Regions from separate parts of the Halomonas sp. PA16-9 genome, predicted to be linked through region 2. Evidence: predicted binding sites of a transcription regulator. Region 2 holds the regulator's gene; each other region holds the start of a gene.

Region 1 (10,290 bases), on a different replicon from region 2:
CGGTGATCCGCGGTCCGCGCCAGACCAACACGGTGTTGCGCGTAGAAGGTGCGCCGGTTGAGCCGCCCAGCAAGTGGTGTCCGTATACCTTCGAGCAGATGCTTGAACTGGGTGAACACTGCTCAATGACTGAGCGCCGTGCCGACGAGGCCACTCGTGATGTAGAGAGCTGGCTGAAGTGCGAGTTTATGTCCGACAAGCTCGGCGAGATGTTCGAAGGTACCATCGCCTCCGTCACTCAGTTCGGTCTGTTTGTGCGTTTGGATGAGTTCTACGTGGAAGGCTTGGTTCACGTGACGTCGCTGCCTTCGGATTATTACCACTACGAAGCTGAGAAGCACCGTCTTAAAGGTGAGCGCACCGGCACGACCTACCGCTTGGGTGATGGTCTTACCGTCCAAGTGGCGCGTGTTGATATGGACGATCGTAAGATTGACTTTGGGCTGGGTGATGAAAAGCCGCGCCCACGCCGCCAGCCGCGTAAGAGCCGCGGTGGGGAAGGGGGCGCTGGTGCTAAAGGTGGTGGTGCTAAGGCATCTGGTAACAAACCATCCAATAGCGAGAAGCCTGCTACGCGTCGCGGCCCACGCCGTACGCGAAATGGCCCACGCAAACCATCACCGAATAAGGGCTGAGTATGAAGTCGGCGTCTTCACGGCGGGGCCCCAAGACCCCTGATGGTTTGGATCAGGTATATGGCGTTCATGCATTGCAAAGCTTGTTAGACAGAGGCGAAGCGCCCCGAGAGCTTTGGGTGCAGCAGGGGGCAGGGAGCCGCTTAAAAGAGCTGATTACCCAGGCCCAGGCGCATGGTGCTCGAGTAAAAGAGCAGCCCCGGGATTTGCTTGATCAGCTAACCCAGGGGCGGCTCATCAGGGAGTGGTGGCGTTTTGTCCGCCATTAACTCCTGAAGGTGAAGAGTCGCTCTGGCTTAAGCTACGCGCCTGGCCCTCGAATACACCACCGCTGTTGCTGATTTTGGATGGCGTGACGGATGTGCATAACTTTGGTGCCTGCCTGCGTAGCGCGGATGCCGCCGGTGCCCACGGCGTGATTGTGGCGAAAGATAAAGCCGCACCGCTCAATGCAACGGTGCGTAAAGTCGCTTGTGGCGCCGCCGAAGTGGTGCCGGTTTATCAAGTGACTAACTTGGCTCGCACCCTGGCCAAGCTAAAAGATGCCGGTGTCTGGATAACCGGTACGGCTGGTGAAGCTGAGGCCAGCGTTTTTGACATTGATATGACCGGCCCCACCGCGCTGGTGATGGGGGCGGAAGGCAAGGGCATGCGGCGCTTGACTCGCGAAGCCTGCGATAATCTTGCCAAGCTTCCCATGGCGGGGGAGGTCTCTAGCCTTAATGTCTCGGTGGCTACTGGTATTTGCCTGTTCGAGGCTGTCCGTCAGCGCCAGCTTGCAAGTTAACCGCCGTGCTACTAAGATACACGCGCCCGTTTGTCTGCAAGCGGGTGTTAGCTGTCGTTGAAGTATTAGCTTTTGCTGAAATGAAAAGTTCTGTTTGATGCCCCTGTGGCCGCCTAGCGCGGTGGCGGAGCACTTCAGTTAACTCCTTGCTTCCCTGTCGTCGTTTATTGCGTTAAGCAATGGCACACAAAGGAAGCTGTCAAACCGCAAGGAGATCCCATGCGTCATTACGAAATCGTGTTTATGGTCCACCCGGATCAAAGCGAGCAGGTGCCGGCAATGGTCGAGCGCTACACCAGCATCGTTACCGAAAACAGCGGCACTGTGCATCGTCTAGAAGATTGGGGCCGTCGTCACTTGGCTTACCCGATCAACAAGATCCACAAAGCCCACTACGTGCTGATGAACGTTGAATGTAGCGGCGAGACTCTCGACGAGATCGAGAACATCTTCCGTTACAACGACGCCATTATCCGCAGCCTGGTTGTTCGCTGCAAAGAAGCTGTTACTGAAGCTTCCCCGATGATGAAACCGGCAGAAGAAAAACGTCCGCGTCGCGAAGAAAAACCGCGCGCTGAAGAAGAAGAAACTGCCTGATTTTATTCACTGCACGTTTTAAGGAGCTAGTCCATGGCACGTTTTTTCCGTCGCCGTAAGTTTTGCCGCTTCACCGCTGAAGGCATCAAGCAGATCGATTACAAAGATCTGGACACGCTGAAGGCTTACATCACCGAAACCGGCAAGATCGTTCCAAGCCGTATTACCGGCACCAAAGCACGCTATCAGCGTCAGTTGGCGACCGCTATCAAGCGTTCGCGTTATCTGGCACTGCTGCCCTACTCCGATAGCCACCAGTAAGCGTTTAACGTGATGCTGGCACTAGCCCGATGGCTAATGCGGGGCACGCCTTACGCGGCAGGCGGGGCGGCCTTGGCAACGCTAGTGCCTTGGCTGTTCTGGTTAGGAGCAGCCATCGCTGCGTTGATGACGCTGCGCAGAGGTTTTGCCCCTGCGCTACCGGTCATCATCGCCGCAGCACTACCAGCCGGTTGGTGGTGGGCTCAGGGTGATGTGATTCCGCTTGCTAGCATACTGCTGGTTACGCTGATGGCCGTTATCCTGCGCGAGAGGATGCGTTGGGGAGAAACCTTGATTGTGGGGACGTTGGTCGCCTCTGTCATGGTTCAACTCGGCATCTTCAGTCCGCCAGGTGGCACTGAGCTAATGCTTGAGCAGTTGCGAGAAGGTTCAGAAGAAGTGGATCGCATGCTCACGGAATTTGCCAATCAAGGCTACGATACTCAAACCATTGCCGCACTGGTGGTGGGTGGAGTAACCGGGCTTGTGGTGCTGTTGGCAGCCATAGTGTGCTTGGCACTTGCGCGGAGTTGGCAAGCTGGGTTGTACAACCCAGGTGGCTTTCGCGAAGAGTTTCACGCACTGCGCTTGACCCCTAAAGAACTGGCCGTGCTGGTCGTCATTGGGGTGATAGGTATGCTGCTAGGCGCTCATGCGCTGGCGATGCTTGGTTGGATTCCGCTGTTGGTAGCTGGCGTTGCGTTAGTGCACGGGTTTATTGGAATAAAGGGGATGAACGGGCTGTGGCTGGTAGCATTTTATGTGCTACTGATCACGACCTGGCCCACGATTCTCATTGTGCTGCTGTTGGGGCTGATTGATACATTCGCGAACGTTCGCGCACGCCTTGCCCGCAGCAACTGACAAGAGGTTTACGAGATGGAAGTCATTCTGCTCGACAACATTGGTAAGCTGGGCGGCCTGGGTGACAAGGTCACCGTGAAGCCTGGTTATGGTCGTAACTACTTGGTGCCTTACGGCTTAGCCGTACCGGCCACCAAAGACAACATCGAAGCGTTTGAAGCACAGCGTGCTGAGCTCGAAGCGCAAGCCGCTGAGCGTAAGGCAGAAGCCGAAGCGCGCGCTGAGCAGCTAAACGACATCGAACTGTCTTTGGTTTCCAAAGCAGGCGATGAAGGCAAGCTGTTTGGTTCTATTGGTCCGCGTGACCTGGCCGACGCGATTTCCTCTGCTGCATCGATATTGCCAAAAGCGAAGTCCGCATGCCAAATGGCCCAATTCGTCAAACTGGCGAATACGACATCACTCTTCACTTGCACGCTGAAGTGGATGCCGTTGTACGCGTAGTGGTAGTTGCAGAGTAATTGAGCGAGTAGTTAAGTTAGTAACGACGTAAAGTCGTTACTAACGGCAGCTAATACAGCTGCCTCAAAAGGCGCGGGGTTTCTCCCGCGCCTTTTGTTTTTCCGGGTATCCGCTAGTTCTGGATATTCGCTATTTTTTGGGCGTTGCCAAAACTATCCAGCCCATCTCCCGCTGGGTATTTTAAGACAACGCCTTGATCATGTTGGTAGTCGCACCGCATGCGGCTAAGATAAGCATCTTCACCGGCTACGCAGTAGTGTTTAAAGGAGCTCGCTATGCAGGACCAGCCTTCTGCTGATACAGAAACGGCAGCGCTAAAACTGCCGCCGCATTCATTAGAGGCGGAGCAGTCGGTACTAGGCGGGCTCATGCTAGACAACCAGGCCTGGGATAACGTTTCAGAGCGGTTGGTCGCTGATGACTTCTACCGCTATGAGCACCGTTTGGTGTTCAACGTGATGATTCATCTGGCTGAAGCCGGTCAGCCGCTGGATGTGGTGACGCTTTCTGAAGCGCTGGAAGCGCGTGATCACTTGGATACCGTAGGCGGCCTGGCGTTTTTGGCAGAGCTTGCTCGTAACACGCCCTCTGCCAGTAATATTCGCGCCTATGCTGATATCGTGCGTGAGCGGGCAACGCTGCGCAAGCTGATCCGTGCGGCTAATCAAATTGCCGATAGTGCCTTTACTCCCCAGGGGCGCCCGGCTGATGAATTGCTTAACGAAGCCGAGCGGTTAGTGTTCCAGATTGCCGAGGAGCGCCCCAAAACGGGCGGCCCCATTGGCATGAGCGATCTATTGACCAAGGCGGTGGATCGTATTGATGAGCTGTTTAATCTGAAAGGTGAAATGACCGGGCTTTCCACTGGTTTTCGTGATCTGGATGAAATGACCACCGGGTTGCAGCCATCCGATATGGTGGTCATCGCCGGTCGACCCTCGATGGGTAAAACGACCTTCGCTATGAACCTGGTTGAACATGCGGTGATTTCCAGCGACAAGCCAGTCATGGTGTTCTCCATGGAGATGCCCGCAGAGTCGCTCATGCTGAGGATGCTGTCTTCCCTGGGCCGAATCGATCAAACCCGTGTGCGTACCGGGCAACTGGAGGACGAGGATTGGCCGCGTTTAACCTCAGCGGTTAATCTGCTCAAAGACAAACAGCTGTTTATCGACGACACTGCGGCCTTGTCGCCTAACGAAATGCGCTCAAGGTTGCGCCGTGTGGTGCGTGAACATGGCAATATCGCACTGGTCATGATCGATTATCTTCAGTTGATGCAGATCCCTGGCTTTAGCGAAAACCGCACCGGTGAGATTTCCGAGATTTCGCGCTCCTTGAAGGGGTTGGCGAAAGAGTTTAACTGCCCTGTGGTGGCTCTTTCTCAGTTGAACCGCTCCTTGGAGCAGCGCCCCAACAAACGCCCGGTTATGTCGGATCTGAGGGAATCTGGTGCGATCGAGCAGGATGCCGACGTCATTGCCTTCGTTTATCGCGATGAGGTCTATAATCCAGATAATCCCGACAATCAGGGGATTGCTGAGTTAATTATCGGTAAGCAGCGTAATGGTCCTATCGGCACGGTGCATATGGCCTTTATCGGCAAATATACCCGCTTTGAGGATTTGGCCCCGGATAGTTACGGCCAAGCGTTCGGCGACTAAGTTAATGATGACTGGTTTGTGATGACAGGCTAGTGATAAGTAGCTTGAGGATGGGGGGCGAGTTCGTATAATGCCTCACCCACGATATGTAAAAACGGGAGCAGCAAATGGCAGGTGGATTTCGGCGCGGTAACCGGCAGCGTCTTCCTAAGTTAGAAGGTCGCGGTGAGCTAGAGGCGATAGAGCGCGAAGGCCCTTTTAAAGAGTGGCTAGGTATGCCGGATCTTTATCGCTACCATTTAGTGGTCGCAGGCGAGAAGTATAGTTACCAGACTGAAGATGGTGAGCTGCCTGTGACGGTGGGAGATAAGGTCGTGTTCCGCTACAAAGAGACTAAAGGCGGCAACTGGATTGACCGCAATTCGCTTGGCAAAGCGATCGACCCCTCTGAATATCAATAATCAATTGATATCTTGACCTTCCGGTCAGGAACTCTCTTGCACTATTGACCTCCTAGCTATTAATGTCTAGTTATTGCTTGTTGTCATTACATTGCAATGACGGGGCAACAGAAGTGTCATGGGGTACAGTCATGCTGTGCCCTGATGACATGCCGTCTGACATAACGTATGAAATAGCCAAATAATAGGAGGGAACCATGGAACTTAAGGATCTTAAGCAGTTTGTCGCCAATCACGACAATTTTGAAATTCGCGTGATTACCCATTCGGGCAGCCGTTTTTATCAGGTTGAGCTGGAAGACGTTGAAGGCGAGCGTCATATGCTGACGCAGCGTACCAAGCCAATGCTGTTTCGCTCGCTAGATGATGCCTATATGGATCTCAAGCGCGCCGGGATTCATCGCGCTTACCTGGTACAGCATGTGCCCCACGATGAAGTGATAGGCCGCGACGCGCACTATAGTGAGCCGCTCACATCGCGTATGCCGCTTGTTTTTTAACGCTGCTCTCACCCATCAACGTTTAGTCTGACGCTTTTCCCACCACTGCCCAAGCCGAATTCGGCGACGGGCAAAAATCGGTAACCGGCATTCATTATGCCGTGTACTCCCGGTAAGCACGAAAACCTCACCAGCCGCCGATAGCCCAACACTGCATAGAGGGCACGGCTGGCATCCATGCCGATGTACCATCTCCCTTGACTATCACGCAGGTGCAACTGGCCCATCATGGCGTTAAATTCTTGCCCATACGCCTGAGCGTTAAAATCACGGGCCTGAATATCTATCAGCGCGATGTGTTCCCGATGGCGATGCTTTTCCAGCCACGCGACTTCCTGTTGGCAAAAGGGGCAGTGACCATCGTGAAATAGCGTAACTGGCGGTGCAGCATGTAGTGGCGTGTAGCGGCTCATGGTGACTCCTGGTTGGTATTGGCCGAATAACCTGCTGTGTGGCAGGGCTGCCCGTAGCCAGGCGATGTTTCCAATTGATCCAAAAAGTGCTCAGCCTGTTGGCGGATAGCCTCGCGCTTCTCGTCGGCCATGCGGTTGAGGGAGCCGTAAATCAGCTTCATGCGAGGGGTCTTACTCAGGCGCTCAGCGTTGGTTTCGAGAAAGTGCCAGTAAAGGCTGTTGAAAGGGCAGGCTTTTGGCCCCGTGACCTGCTTGGGTGAGTAACGGCAGTGCTGACAATGGTCGGACATTTTGTCGATATACTTGCCCGACGCACAGTAGGGCTTTGAGCCCATTAAGCCGCCGTCGGCATGGAGCACCATCCCTAGGGTGTTAGGCAGCTCTACCCACTCACTGGCATCTGCATAAACCGCTAAGTACCAGTCGCATAGCGCCTCAGGTTTAACTCCGCATAGTAAGGCGAAATTGCCTGTCACCATCAGTCGTTGAATATGGTGGGCGTAGCTATTGTCGATGGTCATCTGAATAGCGCGCTGCAAGCAGCGCATATCGGTATCCGCGTCCCAGTAAAACGCTGGCAGGCCGCGCTCAAAACCTAGCTGATTAGACCCTTTGTAGCTGGGCATCTGCGTCCAGTAGAGCCCTCGCACATACTCACGCCAGCCAAGAATTTGGCGGATAAACCCTTCCACGGCGTTGATCGACACGTCACCGCCATAGTAACGCTGCTCGGCGGCTTCGCAGACTTCATGGGGCGACAGCAGGCCGATGTTCATCGCAGCTGAGAGGCGCGAGTGATACAAATAAGGTGCAGAGTCACTGATTGCATCTTGATAGCGGCCAAAATCAGCCAATCCATGGTCTATAAAATGGTGTAAATCCACCAGCGCTTGTCGACGAGTGACAGGCAGGTTGAAATTATCCAGAGACCCCATATGGTCGCCAAAATGGCGCTTGGCATCGTTTAGCGCTTCTTGGGTGATCGCATCCTGACGATGTTGAGGTAGCTCAGGGAAATCCAGTTTGGCTTTGATAGGCTGGCGATTGTCGTGGTCAAAATTCCATTTGCCGCCAACGGGCTCGTCGCCCTCCATCAAGTACCCGGTACGTTTGCGCTGTTCTCGGTAAAAGTACTCAAGGCGCAGCTGTTTGCGTCCGCTTGCCCATTGGCTAAAGTCATCGGGTGTGGTGAAAAAGCGCTCATCCTCAAGTAGTCGCCACGGAATCGTTGCGTTTTCGCGCTGCTGCATCGTCTCCCATAGCCGCCATTCGCCAGGTCGGGCAACGCGTATCTCATCGCAGCCGCACTGTTGCGCGATGCGTTCGGCTTCCTCAATAAGGGAGTGGCAATTATCTGCATCATCCAGCGCGCTGTAGTGCACTTGAAAGCCTTTTTCGCGCAGTGCCTGGGCAAAGTGACGCATGGCAGCCAAAAAAAGCCAATTTTATGGATATGATGGGGAACATAGCGCGCTTCCTCGCCAACTTCGCACAGGGCAACCACGGCATTGGCGGGCGCGTCTTGCAGCGTTGTGAGTGAAAACGAGAGCTGGTCGCCGAGCACCAAAAGCAAAGGCTTGGACATGAGTTAGCCTGTAATTATACAAATGATGCCGATAGTATAACTTTATACCGCCACTTTGCCGAAAAGTGATAGGATTTAATCAATTGATAGAGGTACTGAGCACCATCGTTATTTTTCAGGAGCATGAGTAATGACCGAGAATGTCGTCAAGGATCAGCCGGGCGAGGGCTGCTTGGCCCATGCACCCAGCGATCATCCACCAGTAGCGCGCGCCAAGGTGGGTGTTGTGCTGGCAAACCTGGGAACCCCGGATGCCACCGACTACTGGTCAATGCGTCGTTACCTTAATGAGTTTCTTTCTGATAAGCGTGTGGTCGACTATGCCGGTTGGAAATGGCAGCCGTTGCTACAGCTGATTATTTTGACCAAGCGTCCGTTCTCATCGGGCAAGGCCTACCGGGGAATCTGGAATAACGAGAAAAACGAAAGCCCGCTGCTAACAACGACGCGCGCCCAGACCGAGAAGATGACCGCACGGTTAAAGGCGCTTTATGGTGACGATGTCGAGGTCGATTTCTGCATGCGCTACGGTAATCCCTCGACGGAAAGCGTGCTGACGCGATTAAAAGAGAAGGGCTGCGAGCGAATCGTGTTTTTTCCGCTATACCCTCAGTACGGTTCGCCCACCACGGCGACGGCGAATGATCAGGCGTTTCGCACCCTGATGAAGATGAAGTGGCAGCCTTATATACGTACGGTGCCCGCTTATTTGAACATCCTGCCTACGTTCAGGCGTTGGCCAACTCGGTACAAGAAGCCTACGACGGTTTCTCGACCCGGCCGACCAAGCTGGTTGCCAGCTACCATGGCGTTCCCGAGCGCTACCTGATGGAGGGTGATCCTTACCACTGTCAGTGCCAGAAAACGACGCGCCTGCTCCGTGAGAAGCTTGGTTTTAGCAAAGAGGAAGTGGATACCGCTTTCCAGTCGCAGTTTGGCCCTGAAAAATGGGTCGGCCCACAAACCGTTAAGCATGTGGCAGAACTCGCCGAGCAGGGGCATAAGCACATTGCGATTATGTCGCCTGCCTTCTCTTCCGACTGTGTTGAAACCTTGGAAGAGATCGAAGAGGAGATTCGCGATAGCTTTATGGAAGCGGGTGGCGAAACGTTCAGCTATATACCTTGCCTGAATGATCGCGATGACCATATTGAGGCACTGTTAGCAGTCATCAACAATGAATTAGCAGGATGGCTATCGGCCCCAAACCCTAGCGTTTAGCTAGCTACTCGTCATAACTGAAAGCTAATAGCAGCCGCCCTGCGAAATTAATCGCTGTGCGGCTGTTTGCGTTTAAGCGTTTGACTGGTCAGTCAAAACTACCTGTTATATGGTGTACAACTTTAGAATCACTATTATTCAACGCTGGCATATTATTGGCAAAGTAAGGTGTCTAACCGCTAGCGGCTGTCTTGGTGGTGAGCCTTTCGTTTTTCAGGAGGTTTCGCTTGATACAATTTGCTGTTTTAATGGGGTTCGTACTGGCGGCGCTATCGCCAATGTTAAACCACTGGTTCGGCCAGCGTGCCAGCCTAGTATTGGCTCTATTTCCTGCCGGATTGGCGGCGTGGTTGGCACTTCAAGCCCCTGAGGTCATTGAGAACGGTAGCCTGCTTTTAGAGTGGCAGTGGGTGCCTTCTCTGGGAATCAGCCTTACCTTCCTGTTGGACGGTCTATCGTTACTCTTTGGGTTATTGATTACCGTTATGGGGGCCTGCGTGCTGGTATATGCCGGCGGCTACCTTAAAGATCACCCTGATCTTGCCCGATTTCACATCGCCTTGGTCGCCTTCATGGTGTCGATGCTGGGGCTGGTACTAGCTGACGGCCTATTAACGCTATTCGTTTTTTGGGAATTGACCAGCATTACCTCCTATTTGCTGATTGGTTTTAACCACGCTGATATCAATGCACGTAAATCAGCGCGGCAGGGCTTATTCGTTACCGTGGCGGGTGGGTTAGCATTAATGGCTGGGCTGGTGCTGCTAGGGATTGCCAGCGGTAGCTGGTCGCTGGCGGAGATTCTTGATCAGGAGGCTGACCTGCGTGAACATGCACTCTACACGCCTATGCTGATCTGTTTGCTACTGGGTGCCTTCACCAAATCGGCTCAGTTTCCGT
Region 2 (10,290 bases):
TTACGGCTTTTTAGCCGCCAAAGTTGAAATCCAAGCCACTGGCCGCGAACCCATTGATGACCGAAACCTGACCAAAACAGCCATCGATGCTGTGGGACGCGAGTTTGTTAAGCTCGCCTATATTCTGCCTCGTGCCGCAGGCCTATTTGTGCTTAGCTGGATTCCAGGCGTCAATATAGTTGCTCCGCTACTCTGGGCACTGTTTTCTGCCTGGGTGATGGCAATCACTTATCTAGACTACCCAATGGATAACAACAAAGTAACGTTTGCCGATATGCGCCAACGGCTCTCTAAGCGCTGGTGGCAAAGCCTCACCTTTGGGGGGTTAGTGACCTTAATTACCTGGATTCCGCTGGCCAACCTGTTTTTGATTCCCGGCGCCGTTGCGGGTGCCGTACTGCTGTGGGACGACCACTATAGAGACGTACGTAGCGACAAACGTGGCGATGCACGTGGCATTACACCGCAGTAGGCGCCTATTACCCAGGCTACGTCACTTTGCTACCTTTATGTTTTGTTCGTCTATCCTGGGCTCAATCAACAACAAAGGAATCACCGCATGATAAAACCGATGGCTTGGCTGGGTGGCGTACTCTTGATTGGCGCTATGTCTATTTCGATGACATCTATGGCGTTAGCCCACGACGTAAAAACAGAGACTCTTCGCATTGCGCACCCCTTCGCTACCCCAACCCCACCGGGTGCGGTAAACGGTGCCGCCTACCTTGATATCACCGCCGTTTCAGGCCCCGTCACTCTGGTTGGCGCGAGCAGTTCTGCGAGCAGCAACGTTGAGCTGCACGATATGCAAATGGACGGCGATATGATGCAGATGCGGCATGTGGACGAGATTCGTGTCGAGGCAGGGGAGACTTATACCATGCGCCCTGGTGGCGGCTTTCACTTAATGCTGATTGGCTTAACCGAGCCGCTGAAGGAGGGTGAGCGGTTTCCCCTCACGCTCACCTTCGCTGAACAAGGTGACGTAGACATCGAGGTCTGGATACAGAGCGCCCAAGACGGTAGCGAAGCTGCTGATGGGCATCACCACTGATGTCGTTGGCTTTTAACACATAGCAAAAACCCCACCAAAGCGGGGTTTTTAGCGAGTAACGCTTACATTAGCAGTTACACTTATCCTATTATTTACCAGTCGGTGCTATCACCTTCATCCCGGTTGAGTTCTCCAGGAGTGTAACCCTCTTGGCGAGAAGTAGGCCCTTTTTCAGCCGTAGAAGGACGGCTACTGGAAGGCGAAAAGTCCAAGCTATCAGCTTCGTCACGGTTCAAGTCGCCCGCAGAGACATGAGATGGTTTGGAAGCTGCATGCGACTCAGGTTTGTTAATGACATCCTGACCAGCGGTGCGGTCTTGGTTCAGTTCAATAGATGAGTGCGCCATCGCCATGGGGCTCGCGACCAAACCAAAAGCAATACCTACTATGGCGACTTTTTGGCTCATTTCTTTTAACAGCAAGATGTTCTCCTCATTATCCATGGATTCCGTTCATCGATGATTAGAACGGCTATTACGCTTTGCGTTGCATATTAGGCGTCAAAAAAGTTAGCTCACCCTTTACGGTCAAAATGATTGTGAGACCGGATGCCTGAGACATAACCCACCGGCAGGCTGATGATGGGCAGTGTATAAATAGCGACGCAATGAAATTAGGCTCCGCTAGAAAGCCGTACCTTAAACTAAAACAAGAATAGTGTGGGAGAGGTGTTGGATGCCACAAAAAATCAGACCCCGCATCAGCAGGGTCTAAGGACACAAGACTTTGACAATGACTAGCGCTAGCTTCCTTTCCTTTTGCGGGGCTGCTCCAACCTTGGAATTTAACCCTGACCAACGCTCTGATTGTCGTTTGATTCATTCCTTGAATCGATATGCATCCGTATCGGTGTGACACGCTTTCGCGTGTTTAGCTCACGTGTTAATCGTAATATATTTCTTCAGAATTGCAAATTTTTGTTACCAAACGTTTCCATCACCTACGTCTTGGGTCAAATCTTTTGCTGTGTACTCCGCTTGAGCGCTAGTGTGATGCGACTCTGCCTTGATGACTCGAGGGCGGTCGCCTTCGTCATACATCAAATCAGAGGGGCTAAATTTAGCCTGACCCGAGGTATGATGTGATTGAGCTTGAATAGGCTCATCGTCAACGGTCAAATCTTGATTTGCTTCGATGGACATATGGGCAAAGGCAAGCGGGCTTGCCAGCAAACCAAAAGAGAGACCTACGACGGCTGCTTTTTTAACAAAATCGTTAAACATACTATTTACTCCTGGTGACCGTTTGATACCGCTGAAGTGAAGTGAGAAGGGCTCTCTGGCCAGATCTCACTGCGGCTAGCTTCACTACCTCTAGAGAGCATATGTAATGCCAACTCTCTTATAAAAATAAAATACTTATATAAATCAATAATTTAAAATAAATACATTGCGCACAATTATACGCCGCTAAAAACAAAAGCACGCTAATTACATGTGCACTAATGACACATGCGCAAAACTGTCTGTGCCTTTATGACACACTCAGCAAAATAAAAGGCTCGATGCCAACAAAGCGCTACGGCATCAATTCATAAAAAACAAAACATGGCATTGGATAGAGAGGCGCAAAGAAAGATCGGCGGAAAAGATAGGGGAGAAAGTAGCGGGGGAATAAGCGAGATAAAAAGTAGGCAGCAAAAATTAGGCCCCGCATTGCGGGGCCCGATATCAGAATTGGCTATAGGTAATAACTAACGCTAGCTTCCACTCCTTGTGCGGGGCTCCAACCTTGGAATTAACCCTGACTAGTGTTCTGATTGCCTACTGATTCATCCGTGAATCTTAAAAGCATTCTTGCTTTTGTAACATCCTGTTAATCGCTTATTCATTCTCTGAAAAGCTTTTAATGATATCTAAAAGGTCATAGATAATTAGCTACCGCCATTTTCTTCTACAAGCTCATCCTTGTCATACTCAGCATCGTCTGAGTGACTGCTTGATTGCGGATCCATGTCGCTGGCACCATCACCTTCGTCATGGGTTAAATCGTCAGTCATGTCTGTTGTATCACTGCCAGTTGAACTACCGGTACCTTGGGAATCCATCGGTTGCTCGTCAGCGGTAATACCTTGGTTTTCGTCAATCGCCGAATTTTCATCAGTTTGTGCAAAAGCTAATGGGCTTGCCATCAGACCAAAAGATACACCTAAAATGCCAGCTTTCTTGAGAAAATCCTTGGACGTCATATCCTACCTCCGATCGCTGTTTAGTACCGCTTAATGAAGAAAGAAAGGCTTACTGAGAAGCCAGCAATTCCTGCGGTCATCTTCCTTCAATCTGTACTCTGCAGAAGGCATGCCAAAAAACTGAAGAATATAAATAAAAACAACAAAATCAAACTCTTACTTAAAAATAAGTTATGCCAAAAAGGCATCAACTGAGTCACCACAACGCTTTGAGCTGTGTAAAAATGGCACATGGGTAAAGCTTTACCAACCTTGCATGCCAATATTGCACATTGTTACAAATATTATGCGATGGAATGACTTGCTAAATTAAACAAGACGCGAGGGGGGGAAGGGCGCAGCGAAACAACGCACCCTTGCCGGGAAGGGACTCAATTTGTAGTTGCGCATCGTGGCGCAACAGCACGTGCTTAACGATCGCCAAGCCTAAACCTGTGCCGCCAGTCGCAGTGCTGCGCCCCTTATCAACCCGGTAAAAGCGTTCTGTTAGTCGGGGAATATGAACGGGATCAATCCCTTCACCGTTATCTTCCACATCGATATAGCCGCCACCAGTAGCGCTAGCTTTCCAGCGCAGGGTGATTTGGCTGCCAGCAGGCGTGTAGCGAACCGCATTAAAGGCAAGGTTAGAGACGGCGCTGCGAATCTCCTGTTCACTGCCTAACAGTCGGGCATCGCTCTCAAGGGCGACGGTAATGGTATGACGTTGATGCGATAGGGCCAGCGCATCATCACAAACGCTTTGCAGTAAAGGCTCGAGTGGCAGTGGATGATGATCTTGGCCGCCCTGGTCAATTTCCAAACGCGAGAGCAGCAATAAATCGTTGACCAGATTCTGCATCCGCTGGGTCTGTTCCTGCATTTGCTGAATACTACGTCCCAAGCGCGGCGGAAGCTGGTCGGAGATATCACTGTAGGTTTCCAAATAGCCGGAGAGAACGGTCAGCGGCGTACGTAACTCATGGGAAACGTTGGCGACAAAGTCGCGCCGCATCTGCTCAAGACGATGCAAGCGGGTGATATCGCGAGCCATCACTAAGCGTTCGTCGTCACCGTAGAGGGTAATTTGATACTGCAGGATTCGCCGTTCATCAATCGGTGAGGTGAGCGTTAACGGCTCACTGTAGTTACGCGCATTAAAATAGCTGATAAAGCCCGGGTCGCGCAGTAGGTTGGTAATGTGTTGACCACGATCATGGGCGGTTTGTAGCCCCAGCATGGCGGTGGCGGCGCTGTTCCACCACTCCAAATCACCGTGGCGATCAAGCATGACCACGCTATCACGCATTGCTTCAGACGACTCTTGAATACGTGCCAAAGTAGCCCGCAGACGGCTTTGGGTGATGCGCTGACTTTTTTGATAGCGGTATAAACGATCGAATAGCTCGCCCCACATCCCGCGAGCGGCAGGCGGTTCATCGTTAGGGTGGAGGGTGAGCCACAAATAGAGTTCGCGTAACTGTCGTAAGTGGTAAAACAGGCATCCCGCAAGCCCTGCTGCGAGCCCCAGCCCAGCCGAGCCCAACAGCCAGCCCAAGCAAGTGCCCAGCGTGGCCAGCCACGCTATTCGCCACAGCTCACGACTCCATAAACGCACATTTACACCCGTGCAGAGAAACGGTAACCGGTACCCCGAACCGTTTGGATCAGGTTTTGATGCACGTCACCCAGCGCTTTACGCAAGCGGCGGATATGCACATCGACCGTGCGCTCTTCAACGTAAACATTGCCGCCCCACACTTGGTCAAGCAGCTGGCTACGTGTGTAAGCGCGCTCTTGGTGAGTCATAAAAAACTGCAGCAAACGGTACTCGGTGGGGCCCATTTCCAGCGCTTTGCCGTGGGCACTTACCCGGTGGCTCACCGGATCAAGCAGCAGGCCGTTAATCTCAATCGGGTCTTCAACGCCACGTGGCGTCGCACGGCGCAGCACCGCTTTTAGCCGTGCCACCAATTCCCGGGGTGAAAAAGGCTTGGTGATATAATCATCGGCACCGGCTTCAAGCCCTTGAATTTTATTATCCTCTTCGCCTTTCGCGGTGAGCATAATAATCGGGATTTCAGCGGTGGTTTCTTCACGTTTTAGGCGTCTCGCCAGCTCAATACCGCTAGTGCCGGGCATCATCCAGTCCAGCAGCAGTAAATCGGGTTGGTGGTCGACCACCATGGCATGGGCATCCTGGGCGTTATCCGCTTCGAGCACGCGATAGTCAGCCATTTCCAGCGCTACCGCGATCATCTCGCGAATTGACGCCTCATCATCGACAATCAGAACGGTCTTGGCGGTCATACCAGAGCCTCACGGTGTTCAAAGAAACTAGTTCAAAGAAAAACAGTTCAAAGATAAACAGATCAATGACATGTCAGTGACGATAACACCATGACTTGATGACAATTACATGACAATCGCCTCGATCAGCCAGCCGCAGGCCACCAACTTAGCGCGATACCGGCAAAAATCAGCAGTCCCGACCAGTGATTATTGAGAAACGCCTGGAAGCAGGCATCCCGCTCCTGGTCGCGAATTAAGCGCTGCTGATGCAGAAAAGTCGCTGCCATTGCCGCTAGCCCTAACCAGAAGAAACCACCTAAACCAACCCGCCAGCCTACCCAAGCCAGCAACCCCAGGGTGGCTAGCTGGAGTAAGCCGATAATCAAACGATCCGCATTTCCAAACAGCACGGCCGTCGATTTAATGCCAATTTTTAAATCGTCGTCGCGATCGACCATGGCGTACTGGGTATCGTAGGCCACTGTCCAGCACACATTAGCGCAGAATAGCAGCCATGCTTCCAGCGGCACGTGGCCGAGCACGGCGCCAAAAGCCATCGGAATTGCCCAGGAAAAAGCCGCGCCCAGCACCACCTGAGGAAAGTGGGTATAGCGCTTCATAAACGGATAAATAATCGCCAGCAGCACCCCGCCCAGCGAGAGCAGCACCGTAAACCAGTTGGTCAGTAATACCAGAATAAACGCAGCGGCCACAAGGGCGATAAACAGCAGTTGAGCTTCGGTTTCGCTGATACGGCCCGTCGCTAGCGGACGTTGTTTTGTGCGTTTCACATGCCCATCGAAGTGGCGATCCGCATAGTCATTGACCACGCAGCCCGCAGCGCGCATCACATAAACGCCGGCCACAAAAATCAGCAGCACATTTCGCCCTGGTACACCTTCCGCAGCCACCCATAATGCCCACAGCGTCGGCCACATCAAAAGCCATGTGCCTATCGGCCGATTCAAGCGCATCAGCTGTAAAAAATCTGCCACGCGAGCCCATCCCTTCGGCCGCAACAGTGAACGATCCATGCTTACCTCACGAAGAATAAGATGCAGGCGCTAGCCTAGCGCGAAGGCAGGCCAAGATCATCCGCCATCGCCGTCAAAAAATACTCTTGCACTAATAATGACAGACTGCCGTGCTTACAGCCGTGATAAAAAACAGAGCGCCTTCCCCAGGCACAGCCTTCCTGTATGCCGTTGACGCTAGCAAACTGGGGGGGATGCGTCGTTACTTCCAATGGCCCACGCACTAAACCCGGCTGGCGAAATAGCCAACTACCTAGCGAGCGCTCGCCCAAGCACTCTAGCCGTTGGCCCTTTACCTGTGAGAGCGGGGCGACCGAGCGCGCCACCACCCATGGCGTTCCATCTAAGCACAGCGCCACTTCCCGCAGCCAGGCGTAACGCTTGGCACCAATGCCCAGCGCCTGAGCCTCATCCTGGCGCGGCCAACCAACCCCCTGGCGCAGCAGTCGTACTCGAAACGGCTTCTCGCCACCTGCGACCATTAAGCGGGCGGTTAACGAGTCGGTGGAGGCAACCCACTGCCACCAGGAAGCACTCATCGCCGGGCGCGCCGCATCAATCGGGCGCCAGCGGGAAAATAGAGGAGTTTGCCGAAAAGCAGCAGCCGTCACCGAGTTCTCCAGGGCAATTAACGGGTTGGCTAGTGTAACATGGGCACTGAAAGGCTTTTGTTTCAGCAACTTTTTTAACGACTCGGTTTAGCGCTTCTTTTTTCGCAATCTTATTTAGCAACTTTTTTGGTGTCTGCATGCCCGCCACCCAAACACAAAAACGTCTTCTCACGCTGCGCTGGTGATTATTGGCACTGGAATGGCAGGGGTTGGCCTTGCCCGGCGTTGCGCCGATTGGGCGACCAACGCTCAATCACGCTGGTGAGCGCTGACAGCGGCGATGATTACAGCAAGCCGTTGCTCTCCACCGGCTTCGCCAAGGGCCTCGCGCCCGAACAATTAGCCCAGCGCAGCGCTACTGACCTGGGCGAAGAGCTAAATGCCCAAATGGTTATCCACACCCAGGTAACCGCACTGGATGTGGATAACCAAACAATTCTGCTTGAAGACGGCATGGTGCTCGGCTACGACACACTGGTACTGGCCACTGGCGCTGCACCACGGGCGCCCTTCAGCATTGAGCCCAGCGTAGCCCCACGCTGCTTTACCATTAACGACCTGGATGACTACCGCCGCTTTCACACGGCGCTAGGCCATGGCCCTGCACGGATGGCGATTGTTGGCGCGGGGCTGGTCGGCTGTGAATTTGCCAACGACCTCCACGCTGGCGGCCATCGTGTCAGCCTCATTGCCCCAGAAGGAACCCTACTTCCTCGCTTGCTGCCACCGCCCTTAGGGAACGCCCTAGGCGATGCCTTTAGCGAAGCAGGTATCCATCTTCACCTTGCACGTTCGATTGATTCGATAGCGGCCGAAAGCGGCGAAGATATCGTATTACGTCTGGATAACGGCGACGCTGTCAGCGCTGATCTCGTGTTGATGGCAACCGGCCTTGCACCTCGCACAGCACTTGCCGAATCGGCTGGTTTAAACGTATCACCTGGCGGTATAGTCGTTGACCGCCAGTTGCGTACATCGCACCCCAATATCTACGCCCTAGGCGATGCAGCCTGCGTAGACGGTGTTAATGCCATGTACGTGCAGCCACTACAAGCCAGCGTTAAGGCGCTGGCGGCAACCCTTTCAGGCGCGCCCACGCCGGTTAGCTTCGGTGCTTGGCCGGTAGTGGTTAAAACGCCGCTGCTACCAGTGGTGGCCTACCCGCCAACGAACACGCCTGAGCACTGGCGAATTGAAGGCGAAGGCGGGGATATCAGTGCCTTGGCTGAAAATAAAGACGGTCGTTTGATTGGTTTTGCGTTGACAGGCGGCTGCGTGAGAAGGAAAGTGGAGCTTTCCAGAGCAGCACCTGCACTGCTAGGCTGATTTTCGTCGCGTTCACGACTAGGCTAGAGAAGTTAACCTAATCGGCTACGCACCCAACAACATGCATTTGTTTGATGTTTGATTTCTTTTAAAAAGGGGAGATTCCTTATGCGCAAACCTGAACTCGCTGCAGCCATCGCTGAAAGTGCCGACCTATCCAAAGATAAAGCTGGCCAAGTGCTGAACGTTATTCTGGATGAGATCACCAACAGCGTTGCTAAGGGCGAAGATGTCGCTTTGATTGGTTTTGGTACCTTCACGGTACGTGAGCGCGCAGCACGTACCGGCAAAAATCCGCAAACCGGTGCCCCGCTGCAGATTCCGGCCAGCAAAAACGTTGCCTTTAAGCCAGGCAAAGGACTTAAGGACGCCGTTTCTTAATGAAGCTCAAGCTGACGCTGTGGCTACTGGGCGTACTGCTCAAACGTGCCCTGCGCCGCAAGCCGCGCTTTCGTGAACAGTTAGAACGCATGCGCGGCCTGGACTGGGGGATTGCCACGGAAGATCTAAGTATTGCCCGCCACTACCGGATGACACCGAAAAGTATCAGTACCGGCAAAGGGCTGCCTGTGGACTTAGATCTTGAGCTACGCTTCCGTGATCAGAATACCGCCTTGAAAGTGCTCAAAAAGCCAACACAGCAGGCCTTTCTCGACGGCATGATAAACGGCGACGTGCGCTTAGTGGGTGATTCCGCCGATATGAATAAGCTGCAAAAACTACTCAAGTATTTGTAGCGGTTTACGATTGGCATAGGGTAACGGCTTAGATTAAATAAATTTAGGCTGAACAAGGTAGAGGTATAAAAGCTATCGATGGACATACCTCATCAACGCCTCGTTTACTTTCGCGTTACCCTTGAGTCTGGCTCCGTGCGCCGCGCAGCGGCGCGCTTGGATATTGCTCCCTCGGCGGTAAGCCGGCAAATTGCTTTGCTGGAAGAAGCCTTGGGAGCGACGCTTATGGAGCGTCAGCGCGACGGCATTTCGCCTACTCCGGTAGGCGAAATGCTGCTTGAGTACTGCGAGCGCCGCGGCGCCCTTGATGAAGGGTTTATTGCGTCACTTGAATCCTACCAACGCATGGAAACCGGCAAGATATCGCTTACCGTCGGAGAAGGGTTTGTCAGTGACCTAGTAGCCTCCCCACTGCATGAATTTACCCAACGCTATGCGGGCATTCAGCTCGATATCCATACCGCAGGCACCTCGGGCATTATTGACGCTGTTGTCGGCGATCACAGTCATATCGGCTTGATGTTCCATGAGCGTACCCATCCCCAGCTGCGTTTCTGGTCATCTACTCCTCAGCCACTCATGGCCATTCTGCCGCCCGACCACCCGTTAACCAGCCAAACGGCGCCGCTCACGCTTACCCAGCTTAGCGACCAGCCCATGGCCATGTGGGACACTACCCATGGGGTGCGTCAAATGGTTGACCAAGCCTTTCAGCAGTCGCGTATAGCCCCGCGCATGGCGATGAATACCAACTCAATGGTGATTCTGGCCCAATATGTGCGCAGCGGTATGGGGATTACACTGCTACCCGCCTTTGCCGTCGCCCACGATTTAGAGCTCGGCACGTTAGTGGCGCGCCCGGTAGATAATCCGCTTTTTCAGCGCTCCCAGGCCCACATGGTCACGCGGGTAGGCCGCCAACAGCCCAAGGCCAGCATTCTGCTGCTACGCCACCTGCAGCGCTGGATGCAGGCGTTTCGCGCCCCAGGCTCGGTAAGCGATCAACCAACACCACTGCCGTAACCGAACGCCACACTGGCTTCAGGGGCTGTTTCCACCCAGACGCTTT
Region 3 (10,290 bases), on a different replicon from region 2:
CTCCATTAAAAGAGCGGTGCTAGCCTCATTTTCAACTCAGCTTAACGACGGCATGCTGCGCTATATCAATGGTGCTCGCCATTATATTCAAATTGGCGATGTTAAAACCGCGGCTAACCTGCTTAATGAAGAAGTGGGCAAATACTTACCCCGCTTACTAAAATATATTAATTACCGGCATCTCTCACGGTTAGATGATCAAGAGCTTCAACAGGTCTGCTTTCATATTGAACAAATACTCTCCATGAACGACACCGATTATGAACAGCTCCTGGGTAATATTGAGATACCGACGCTGTTCGTGAATGGCAAACTGGATGAGTACACAACGCCGGAAGACATTCTGATTGCCGACGACTATATGCCGAAATGCGAGTTCGAAGTCGTGCCCAACGCAGGGCATTTTCTTGACCTTGAGCATGCTGACGCACGGCAGCGAATGGAAAAAATCCTGCGCGGCTTCTTGATTCCTAGCGAGTTTGAAAGTCAGGTTGCCTAACCACTTTCGTTACCCCATTACATGGCCTCACTAAGCAAGAGTGTGGTCATGTAATCTTTAGCACCATCACGCTAAAAAATCATTACCGCTCAAAAGATAATGATAATTCATTACCACTCACCCCTCACGAAACGCCTCCACCACGCGTTCGGCCAACACTTCGCTGGCATCACCACTACCTGCACGCTTCACCAGCGCTACTTGATAATCCCCTAGCGGTGGCAGTGACTCGTTGTGGAGACGCTTGAGCGGTGGTCGAATCAAGCTTTTTGGAAAAGCCGTCACGGCCAGATCAGCCAGCATAGCAGCTTCCTGCCCGGCACAGTGGTCGCAGGAGTAAGCGATTCGGTAAGCAATCCCCGCTTGATCAAGGGCATTAAGGGTAATTCTGCGCCACGCACACCCCTGCTGGGCCAGGGTCACAGGCAGTGGCGTTCGCTGCACGGCAACGCCATCCTCACGGCCCGCCCACACTAGCGGTTCGCTGTGGACGATCTCTCCCCGCGTCGCCTGACCAGGCCCTCCAGCCATCACCAAGGCAAGATCAAGCTCGCCCTCGTCCAACCTGGCGAGCAGGTCTTTGCTGCGTCCCACCTCGACATCAACCTGCACCGCCGGGTGCGAGCGAGCAAACTGGGCGAGTACCGTGGGTAAAATACGCCCTACCACGTCATCCGTTATCCCCAGCCCTACACGCCCCTCTATGGTAGGGGCTAAAAACTGGGTCACGGCTTCTGCATTGAGTTTCAGTAGCCGCCGCCCATAACCCAGCAGCACTTCCCCCTCAGCAGTCAGGCGTACGTGCCGCGCCTCGCGGACAAACAGCGTCTGGCCGAGGATCTCTTCCAGGCGTTTGATCTGCATACTCAGCGCGGAAGGGGTGCGAAATAGCTGCTGGGCGGCGCGGGTGAAGCTGCCGCTTTCGGCAATGGTCACAAAGGTGCGCAGCACCTCGCTATCCAGTAGCGGCAAGACGGCCCGGCTGGGAGCTATGCTAGAGAGTTGATTCATCACACCCACCTTTCAGAAAAACTTAACCCACAGTGTAGTTCTTTTCGTTTGATTGATCCAAGGTAAAGCGCCAAGCTGATAACCAGAGGTCGCGACCCTCCACTTATTAATCACAGGTCACATCGGTTCAGTCGGTGCCCAGGCGCCGCTTACTGTACAGCCGTTGTGAATAAAAGGAGGTGCGCGATGAAGTGTGAATGCCCAGCCCAACATGCCCATAACGCCTGGGAAAAAGCTCGCCAACTGGCGCCGCCGCCCAAGCCACCAGCACTGCATTTTTACATGCCTGCCATGCCGTCGATGCGGCTAATTCGTGCGCTTGATATGGCCTGGTGGCGTTACCGGCGGCGTTGGTTTTTTCGCCGCCATATAGTGCCGCTGCTGGCCTACGATGACCATGTACTGTTGGATATTGGCCATTGTCGTGAAGATATACTCTGGGCCAACCAGCTCCCATTGAAGGTCGATGCCATTCACGCGTTAGAAGCCCAGCAGAAAAAGCGGCAAGTTCAGCAGGCCTAGAATCAAAAAAGCTTCGAACCTGTGAGAGGTTCGAAGCTTTTAATGAAGCCCTTAATAGCGTTTTAAGCACCTCATATAGTTACTAAGCTTTGCGCTCAACGCCAGCTTTTAAACTCCTATCGGCCCGCCATCGCGTTTCTGAATGACAACGGTCGACGCCCGAGGGCGTACTTGGCCGCTGGCTGCAACAGTGGCGTCTTGCACTAGCTCGCTACCATCAGCGGGCCAGTTACCAGGATGCTGGATGTTAATAAACAGCGCTGTTTTATCCGGTGTGGCAAAAATACCCGTCACTTCGCAGCCGTTCGGCCCTACCGCAAAGCGCTTAAGCTGTTGCTGGTTGCTGCTGTTAATCACCGGGCCGGTGCCTTGAATATCGTCGAGCCCGTTAGGTACCACGGCAAGCAGTTGGTCGTTGGTGTACTCGGTTACTCCATCATAACCGTTATCGGTTTGGATCCAGAGGATACCCTGACCGTCCTCTCGCTCGTCGAACCAGAGCCCATCGGGGCTGGCGAACTGATTCATTTCTGTCAGGCCCGAGTGATTATCCGCATCGTCAGCGGCCGCGCCAAACACAAACACCTCCCAAGTAAAGGCATTGGGCAACCGGCTTTCGCGCCAGCGAATAATATGCCCTGCTTCGTTATTGGCGCGAGGGTTGGCGGCATTGGTGGGCGCTAAATCGTAACCAACACCTACTTGTTCCAGATGCTCACCGTCATTAGTGTAAGTTGGGGTTGTCTCTTCAGCGGTACGCTGAGTGTTATTGGTTAGGGTGAGATACACCTCGCCGGAGGCAGGATCGACGGAAGCCCACTCAGGGCGGTCCATTGGCGTGGCACCCAACAAATCCGCTGCATCGCAGGTGTTGATGATGATACCTGCCGCATCGTCGTCGGCTAGCCCCAACGCCGCCGCCAGCGTGCGACCATCGCGCGTTTGAGCACTAGGCGTTAGCGGTAGCCACTCACCGCTGCCATCGGCATGGAAACGAGCCACATAGAGGGTGCCGTTATCCAAATATTTGTTGCCAATAGCAAGACGATCGTACTCTTCACCTGGACGGTTGGCATCGGCGGGATCCCAGGCAGCATCAGAAACATATTTATATACGTACTCGTTGCGGGAATCGTGCCCCGAGTAGTAAACCACTGGCTGACCGGCTTCCAGCTTGCCTAACCAACACCCTTCATGGCGGAAACGGCCAAGTGCCGTACGCTTAACCGCCAATGCATCACTATAGGGGTCGACCTCCACCTGGTAGCCGAACGTGCGTGCTTCGTTGCGATAATCATCTTCAGCACGCTCGCCGCGCGGGGTAATGTCGAAGCGAGCAAATTCGTCATTCTGTTCAGAGGCGTCTCCCGCCGAAGTATCCCAACCATAGCGGCTTTTAGCGGTGGGAATACCAATCCGCGCGTCGTCCTGGAAGCGTTCGCCATGATTAACGAACACATTGGGCCAGTTCTCTTCACAGGCAATATAGGTGCCCCAGGGCGTTACCCCGTTACCACAGTTATTGTTGGTACCACGGGTTTGGGTACCCTCAGGCGAAAAGCGCGTTTTGACGTAGTCACTGCCCGCCACTGGCCCAGAAAGTTCCATCACCGTCGCACTGGTGAGGCGACGGTTATAACGCGAACCCGGCACATGCGCCCATTGGCCGCTGGCGTTCTTTTCGACCTCAACAAGGGTGACACCGTGAGCGTTGATCTCAGTGCGCGACTCAGCTGCTGGCCGCTGGCCCTCATCCGCATTAGTGGGGCCTCCTTGGGGCGCCCATAGCGCTGCTTGGTCGATATACTCATTGTTGAGCGCCAGCACAAAACGGCGCGAGGCGTTGTCGGTATCCAGGGCAAAACCGGCCATGCCGTCATGGTGCATGCCCACACTCTCCGCCTGACGCTCAGCGGTCATCGGCTGTTCAGGCTGCCAGGTAACATTTTGGTTCAGCGGCGTGCCCCACGGCACCAAGACTTGGGCCACATAACCTTCCGGCACCACCACGGCATCGGTGCGGGATCCGTGAACCGCCTCAAACGCCAGTGTCAGGGGTGTTTTTTGGTTGCTGCTTGAGGCAAGCGCTTGAGCAGCACCACCAAAACTAAGCATCGAGGCAGCCGCCATGCTCAAACCACCGCGCATCACATCACGCCGGGATACATGGCGCGCCAATACTTCCGCGAAAGGTTGGTTGCCGCTGTGGTTAAGCAGGCGATGATCTTCGATCTCTTTACTCATTTTGGTCTCCCCCTGATCGTTTGTAGGTCAACGATTGAACGTTAGGAGACACTAAAGAAGCTTAATGACAGCACGATGACGGAGCGCCTGCATTTATATGAAGAAAGGTCGAATGCTAGGACCTGTTGAGGAATGCCTGCAACTCTGCTAAATTAACGCTAATAGTTATCATTAACATAGGAGTTACTCTCTCATGCAGTTACCCGCTAAGGGCACTGGCCAGGGAGATACGTCGGCCTCGACGACCCGCGAGGTGAATAGCAGAGAATTACTTGGCAACTCAGATCAATTGGTTATCCACCATGAACAGCGCCGCTATGTGTTGCGCCGTACTAAAAGCGGCAAGTTAATTCTTAACGCCTAAAGCTCTTAATATTTCAGCCCCTGATTAATTTAAAGACTTATACAGCAAAGCCAGCCAGGTAGCCCATCGCACCCAGCCAGCGACCTCTTCCACTTATCCCTGTTGGAAATCTCTGGCTTATGAACCACACACGCGCTTTTGGTGGCCTCTTTTTAACGCTGCTTCCACTGTTAACCGCCCAAGCAGACGACGCCGAGCTTAACCCAGTGACGGTCACCGGCACCCGGGCGCCTACTGACCTTTCCCGGGCACCGCTGATTATCGATATTATTGATCGCGATGACGCTGTGCTGGCCACCGCCAGCCGGGTTGAAGACATACTTAGCCGCCAACCCGGCCTGCATGTGGCTGGCCAAGGGCGCCGAAATGGCCAAACCTTAAGTATGCGCGGCTTTGGCAGCAAAGGGGTGCTGGTGCGTTTGGATGGCGTTCGTCAGGATATCTCCACCGGCCACATCGGTAACTTCTTTCTCGACCCTGGCTTGATTCAAGAAGTACAGATAGCACGCGGTGCGCTCTCCAGCTTGTACGGCAGCAATGCCATGGGCGGTGTCGTCAGCTTCACCAGTGTGAATGCCAACGACCTGCTTGCCCCCGGCGAAAATAGCGGCGTACGCCTTTCCATAGGCGGTGCGACGGCCAGCGACGAAATGCGGGGGAGCCTGACTGGCTTCGGCCGCCGCAATACCGCCAACGGCCAGGTGGATGGCCTGTTTTCAATCGGCCGCAGTGAATCCGGCGATATTCGCCGCGCCGGGGGCGATGAAGCCGAAGAGGATGCCGCCCTCAATAGCCTGCTGCTAAAAGGCGGTTGGGAGCCAAGCGACGACCAGCGGCTATTTATCAGCTGGCAGCACTACGACGAACGCGCCACCCAGCCCGCCAACCCACAGCAGCTTTCAACCGATGCCAGCAATCCGCTGCGCGATCGCGATGTGGAAAGCAACAACGTCCAGTTGGGCCACCGCTGGCAGCCCAGCGCTGCCACCGAAGTCACCTCGCAGCTTACCTTTAGCCAGCAGGATATCGACGAGCCCCAGGCCAACCGTACCCTAGAGCGGGCCGGTCTTCAGAGCGACGGCTTCCACACCATGGATCACGGCTGGCTTTCGCAAACGCTGGTGTTCGGCGCCGAATTGGAGCAGGCCCGCCAACGGCCAGATGGCGAAGCGAATGGCTTTCCTAAAGCCGATATCGATACCCAGTCAGCCTATCTCGACACTACTCTTACCGCTGGGCGCTATTTAGCCGATGGCGGCGCCGGGCAGTTTGATATTGGCCTGGGAGCCCGCTACGACCGTTACGACGCCAGCGGCCAAAATGAATCCGATAGCGTCCACGACCAAGTGTCACCGCGCTTTCGTCTTGCCTGGCGGCCCGATGACGCCTTGATGCTGTTTTCGGGCTACGCTGAGGCCTTCCGCGCTCCTAGCCTATCCGAGCTTTACGCCAACGAGCGCCACTTTGCCGGTTTCTGCGCCGGGCCAGCCTTCTGCACACCGGACAATTACTGGATTCCCAACCCTAGTCTCTCGCCTGAATCTAGCCACACCTGGGAAAGCGGCGTGGTCTGGCATCAGGGCGACTGGCAGGTTCGTGCCAGCTACTTCGATACTCGCGCCGACGATTTTATCGACACCCACGTCGACATCATGGCGGGCACCACCCAGGCAGTGAACGTTCAGCGCGCCCAGCTATGGGGCTATGACGCCCGGGTGACCTGGCAGCCCAGCGCCTTCCCGCTTCTTACAAGCTTTGTGGGTCTTTCGGAAGTCTCCGGTAAAGACCGCGATTCTGGCGAGCCCCTAGGCAGTCAAACACCGTTGGAAGCCACCCTGGGAAGCGAGGTGGTTCTGTATAACAGCGATATCCGCCTGGGCTGGCAAGCGCGTTTTGCCCAATCTTTCGATAAGCAGGGCGATGACGAGCGCCTGCCCGGCTATGGGTTGCACGATGTGCATCTCGCTTGGCAAATCACCCCGGCCGTGGATACCTCGCTGCGCCTTGCCAATATTGGCGACAAGGTGTGGTACCGCCCCGACGGCAGCCTGGGCGATGGGCGCAGCCTGTTCGCCACCCTCAACTGGCAGTGGTAAATCCACGCAGTCAACCCGATAGAGGTGCGTCATGATTACATCCCAACAGATCGCGATTATCGAAGCCTTTGACGCGGCGCGCGCCGCGCAGCCGCGGCTACCTGCGATTGAGATTGCCGAACGCTTATCGATCAGTGAAGGCGAGCTGCAGGCCGCTCGTTTAGGGCGCGACGTATGGACGCTGCCGCTCTCGCCCAGCGATATCGCCGCCTACCTGCCCCAACTGGGGCGGGTTAAAGCGTTGACCCGTTCCCGGCTGGCCGTGCTAGAGCAAACCGGCGACTACCCTGAACTTAGCGGCGGGCCACAAACAGGCCTGTTACTCGACCCAGGTGGCCTGGATCTACGCTTGCTCTATACGAGCTGGCACTGGGCCTGCCTGATTCGTGATTCTATGCCTGCCACCAGTACTCAAGAGGCGCAGTGGCGCTGGAGCCTGCAGATATTCAATCAACATGGCTGCGCCGTTCACAAATGCTTTGCCCTGGAGAACCCACTGCCGCGTCCCTGGGGTGCCTTAGCGGCCTTGGGCACTCGGGATACGCCAGCGTTTACCCAGAGCATGCCTCGCTTGAAGCGCCCACTGCCCGAAGCGCCGACCCTCGCTAGCGAGTGGGGCGCGATGCGCGATGTGCACCAGTTCTTTGCCCTCCTCCAGCGCCATCATCTGGAGCGTATTGAGGCCAACCAGTTAATGGAGGGACGCTATACCCAAACGCTGCCCGTCAATGCCCTGGAAACAGTGCTTCAGCACGCCAGCCTTCGCGCGCTGCCGTTGATGCTGTTTGTCGCTAGCCCCGGCTGCGTGCAGATCCACACCGGCACATTGCCCACCCCTCAACGCGCCCACGGCTGGCTGAATCTATTTGGCGAGCAGTTCACCCTGCACCTTGATGACACTGCGATTGACCAAGTATGGCAAGTCAGCAAGCCCAACCGAGACGGCGGCGTGACCAGCATTGAAGCCTTCGATGCCGAAGGCTCGCTAGTGCTGCAACTTTACGCGGAACGCCAGGAAGGCCGCGTTGAGCGTCGCGAGTGGCGGCAATTGCTGGATGAACTCGGCAGCCAAGAGGCGGTGGCATGAACGCAAAACGCCTGATGCGCCGCTCACTGGCAGTACTGCTGATGGGGTGGCTAACCACCGGGGCCGCATTGGCCAGCGAACGCTGGGTGGTGCTTGGTGGCGATATCGCGGAAACCCTGGCCGCGTTAGATGCCGATATCAATGTCATTGCTCGGGATGACACAGTCGTGCATCCACCCGCCATGGCGGAGCTGCCCTCGGTGGGTTACCTGCGCCAGCTCTCCGCTGAAAGCGTCCTATCGGTTAAACCTGACCAGGTGTTAGCCGCCGGGCACGCAGGCCCCAAGGAAGTGCTGGAGCAGCTAGCGGCTGTCGGTGTCAGCGTAGAGATTATCAACGCCCCACCCTCCCTCAATGCCATTGCCGATAAAGTCCGCGCCGTCGGCCAATTAACTGACCGTCGCGACGCGGCAGGAACCTTGGCAGACACCTTGAACGAGAAACTTGACCGGCTAGCCAACCTGCCCGCCCTACCGACGACCCGCGCGATGTTTATCATGCAGCATAGCGGCTTAACACCCCGGGCGGCGGGCAGCGATACCGCAGCACATAGCGCGCTCGAAGCGGTGGGCCTGGCAAATGCCTTCGCCGAGATGCAGGGCTACCACAGCGTGGGTGCCGAAGCCCTGGCCCGGCAAGCACCGGAGGTTGTGATTGTCTCCGAGCGGGGCTTGGCGGCAATGGGTGGCGAAGCCGCGCTATGGCAGTTACCCGGTATGGCGTTAACCCCCGCAGGCCGAGAGCAGCAGTTGATTGTCATTGATGACCAAGCGCTGCTTGGCTTTGGCCCGCGCACGCCCGATCAGCTACTCACCCTGCACCAGGAAGTTGAAGCGCTATTGGGCGCACCGACTAGCGCCCAGGCTAATTCTGTCCAAAACAGTTCCGTTCAAAACAGTACCGCTCAAAACAGCACTGCCCAGCTAAGCCCATGATAGCCATTCTTAACACTTACCGTTTCCGGGTGCGGCTGCCGGTTAGCCGCACTACCCGCGTTCTCGTCGGATTAACCGCTGCGTTGCTACTGGCTTTAGGCTGGGCGGCCTCCTCTGGCGCACTGGGCATCTCCCCTTGGGGAGTACTCCGCGGCCAAGCCGATCCACTCAGCGTGCAGGTGTGGTGGCAGCTGCGCCTGCCGCGCTTACTGCTGGGCGTGGCCGTGGGAGCGATGCTTGCCGGTAGCGGCGCCGCCATGCAGGGGCTGTTTCGTAACCCGCTGGCCGACCCGACCCTGCTCGGCCTTGCCAGTGGTGCTGGGCTTTTCGTAGCAGTGTGGATTGTGCTCTTTCAAGACAGCAGCGCAGGCAGCCTTTACGGTCAGTTTGCGGCAGGCTTTTTAGGCGCCTTATGCGTCTGTTTGATTGTCTTTGGCATCGCCAAGCGTCAAGGCGGCGGCAGTGCCGCTGTGATGACCCTGTTGCTGGCTGGTTTGGCCATCAATACTCTCGCCGGGGCTAGCGGTGGGGTTTTAGCCTTTATCGCCAGCGATGAGCAGCTTCGCCAGCTTAGTTTATGGGGCATGGGCACGCTGACTAACGCCCTGTGGCGCACCACGGCGCTCGCCCTGGTACTCATTGCCGTTGCCCTGTGGCTGTTAATGCGTAGCGCTCGTGAACTTGACCTGCTCCAGCTAGGCGAAGCGACCGCCCATGCGGCGGGGCTGGATGCAAGCCGCTTAAAACGCCGGGTGGTGGTCGCGACCTCGCTGGGCGTAGGTTTGTGTGTAGCGCTCACCGGAGTAATTGGCTTTTTGGGCCTGCTGGTACCCCACTGCCTACGGCTTTGGTTAGGGCCTGGCCATCGGCTGCTGCTGCCCGCCTCAATGCTCGGCGGCGCGCTGCTTCTGGTCGTTGCTGATACGCTAGCCCGCACCGTCGCTGCCCCGGCGGAAATCCCCGTTGGGCTGCTAACCAGTCTGCTTGGCGGCCCCTACTTCCTGTACCTACTGATGTGCAGGAACCGAGCATGCTAACTCTCCATCAGGCTGGTTTAACCACCACCCCCGCTATCGCCCCACTAGATGGCACGATTCGACCCGGCGAGCTGCTAGCCATTGTCGGCCCCAACGGCGCGGGCAAGAGCACGCTGCTCAGCATGCTGTCGGGGTTTCGCCCTGCCGAGCAGGGCGAACTACACCTGGATGGCAAACCCTTGCGCGAATGGCCCATCGCCGAACTTGCCAACCGGCGTGCGCTGGTCGCCCAGCAGGAGCTCCCCGGCTTTGACTGGCAAACTGACGAACTGTTGAGTCTAGGCAGTAATCCGGCCAAATCACTGGTCGCAGCGCTACTGGACGACCTGGATCTAACCCACCTCGCCAAGCGCAGCGTGCTCTCGCTTTCCGGTGGCGAACGCCAGCGGGTGATGATCGCACGAGGCGCCTGCCAACTACTCTCAAGGGGCTCTCCCACCGCCAAGGATGGTGGTATTTTATTGCTGGATGAGCCGACCAGTGCCTTGGATATCG

The links. Region 2 encodes PhoB, which activates phosphate uptake and scavenging genes when phosphate is short. Its sites were predicted from a motif close to TGTCATANNNNTGTCANA; they were not measured.
Region 1: FDY98_RS22380 (DUF6482 family protein) is a predicted target of PhoB. The motif match lies at 5,753-5,770, and genes of this name have one in related genera.
Region 3: FDY98_RS19230 (PhoX family protein) is a predicted target of PhoB. The motif match lies at 4,340-4,357, and genes of this name have one in related genera.

The regions. Positions count from the first base shown of each region.
Region 1 is NZ_CP040452.1:1,300,243-1,310,532, reverse strand. Features, by position in the region: gene rnr (ribonuclease R) at 1-635, shown strand, start outside; partial or broken gene rlmB (23S rRNA (guanosine(2251)-2'-O)-methyltransferase RlmB) at 638-1,422, shown strand; gene rpsF (30S ribosomal protein S6) at 1,642-2,019, shown strand; gene rpsR (30S ribosomal protein S18) at 2,053-2,280, shown strand; gene FDY98_RS22400 (hypothetical protein) at 2,293-3,144, shown strand; partial or broken gene rplI (50S ribosomal protein L9) at 3,160-3,605, shown strand; gene dnaB (replicative DNA helicase) at 3,882-5,270, shown strand; gene FDY98_RS22385 (hypothetical protein) at 5,378-5,671, shown strand; gene FDY98_RS22380 (DUF6482 family protein) at 5,869-6,171, shown strand; gene FDY98_RS22375 (thiol-disulfide oxidoreductase DCC family protein) at 6,180-6,584, opposite strand; partial or broken gene FDY98_RS22370 (cryptochrome/photolyase family protein) at 6,581-8,169, opposite strand; partial or broken gene hemH (ferrochelatase) at 8,300-9,390, shown strand; gene FDY98_RS22360 (putative monovalent cation/H+ antiporter subunit A) at 9,621-10,290, shown strand, end outside.
Region 2 is NZ_CP040451.1:3,393,696-3,403,985, forward strand. Features, by position in the region: gene cysZ (sulfate transporter CysZ) at 1-472, shown strand, start outside; gene FDY98_RS15850 (copper chaperone PCu(A)C) at 560-1,054, shown strand; gene FDY98_RS15855 (hypothetical protein) at 1,147-1,497, opposite strand; gene FDY98_RS15860 (hypothetical protein) at 1,975-2,277, opposite strand; gene FDY98_RS15865 (hypothetical protein) at 2,928-3,242, opposite strand; gene phoR (phosphate regulon sensor histidine kinase PhoR) at 3,547-4,839, opposite strand; gene phoB (phosphate regulon transcriptional regulator PhoB) at 4,842-5,531, opposite strand; gene ubiA (4-hydroxybenzoate octaprenyltransferase) at 5,657-6,547, opposite strand; gene FDY98_RS15885 (chorismate--pyruvate lyase family protein) at 6,583-7,158, opposite strand; partial or broken gene FDY98_RS15890 (NAD(P)/FAD-dependent oxidoreductase) at 7,358-8,484, shown strand; gene FDY98_RS15895 (HU family DNA-binding protein) at 8,593-8,865, shown strand; gene FDY98_RS15900 (hypothetical protein) at 8,865-9,221, shown strand; gene FDY98_RS15905 (LysR family transcriptional regulator) at 9,300-10,244, shown strand; gene FDY98_RS15910 (aldehyde dehydrogenase family protein) at 10,223-10,290, opposite strand, start outside.
Region 3 is NZ_CP040452.1:610,071-620,360, forward strand. Features, by position in the region: gene FDY98_RS19215 (alpha/beta fold hydrolase) at 1-499, shown strand, start outside; gene FDY98_RS19220 (LysR substrate-binding domain-containing protein) at 617-1,510, opposite strand; gene FDY98_RS19225 (hypothetical protein) at 1,697-2,032, shown strand; gene FDY98_RS19230 (PhoX family protein) at 2,141-4,276, opposite strand; gene hemP (hemin uptake protein HemP) at 4,470-4,640, shown strand; gene FDY98_RS19240 (TonB-dependent receptor domain-containing protein) at 4,760-6,736, shown strand; gene FDY98_RS19245 (ChuX/HutX family heme-like substrate-binding protein) at 6,768-7,823, shown strand; gene FDY98_RS19250 (heme/hemin ABC transporter substrate-binding protein) at 7,820-8,758, shown strand; gene FDY98_RS19255 (FecCD family ABC transporter permease) at 8,755-9,795, shown strand; partial or broken gene FDY98_RS19260 (ATP-binding cassette domain-containing protein) at 9,849-10,290, shown strand, end outside.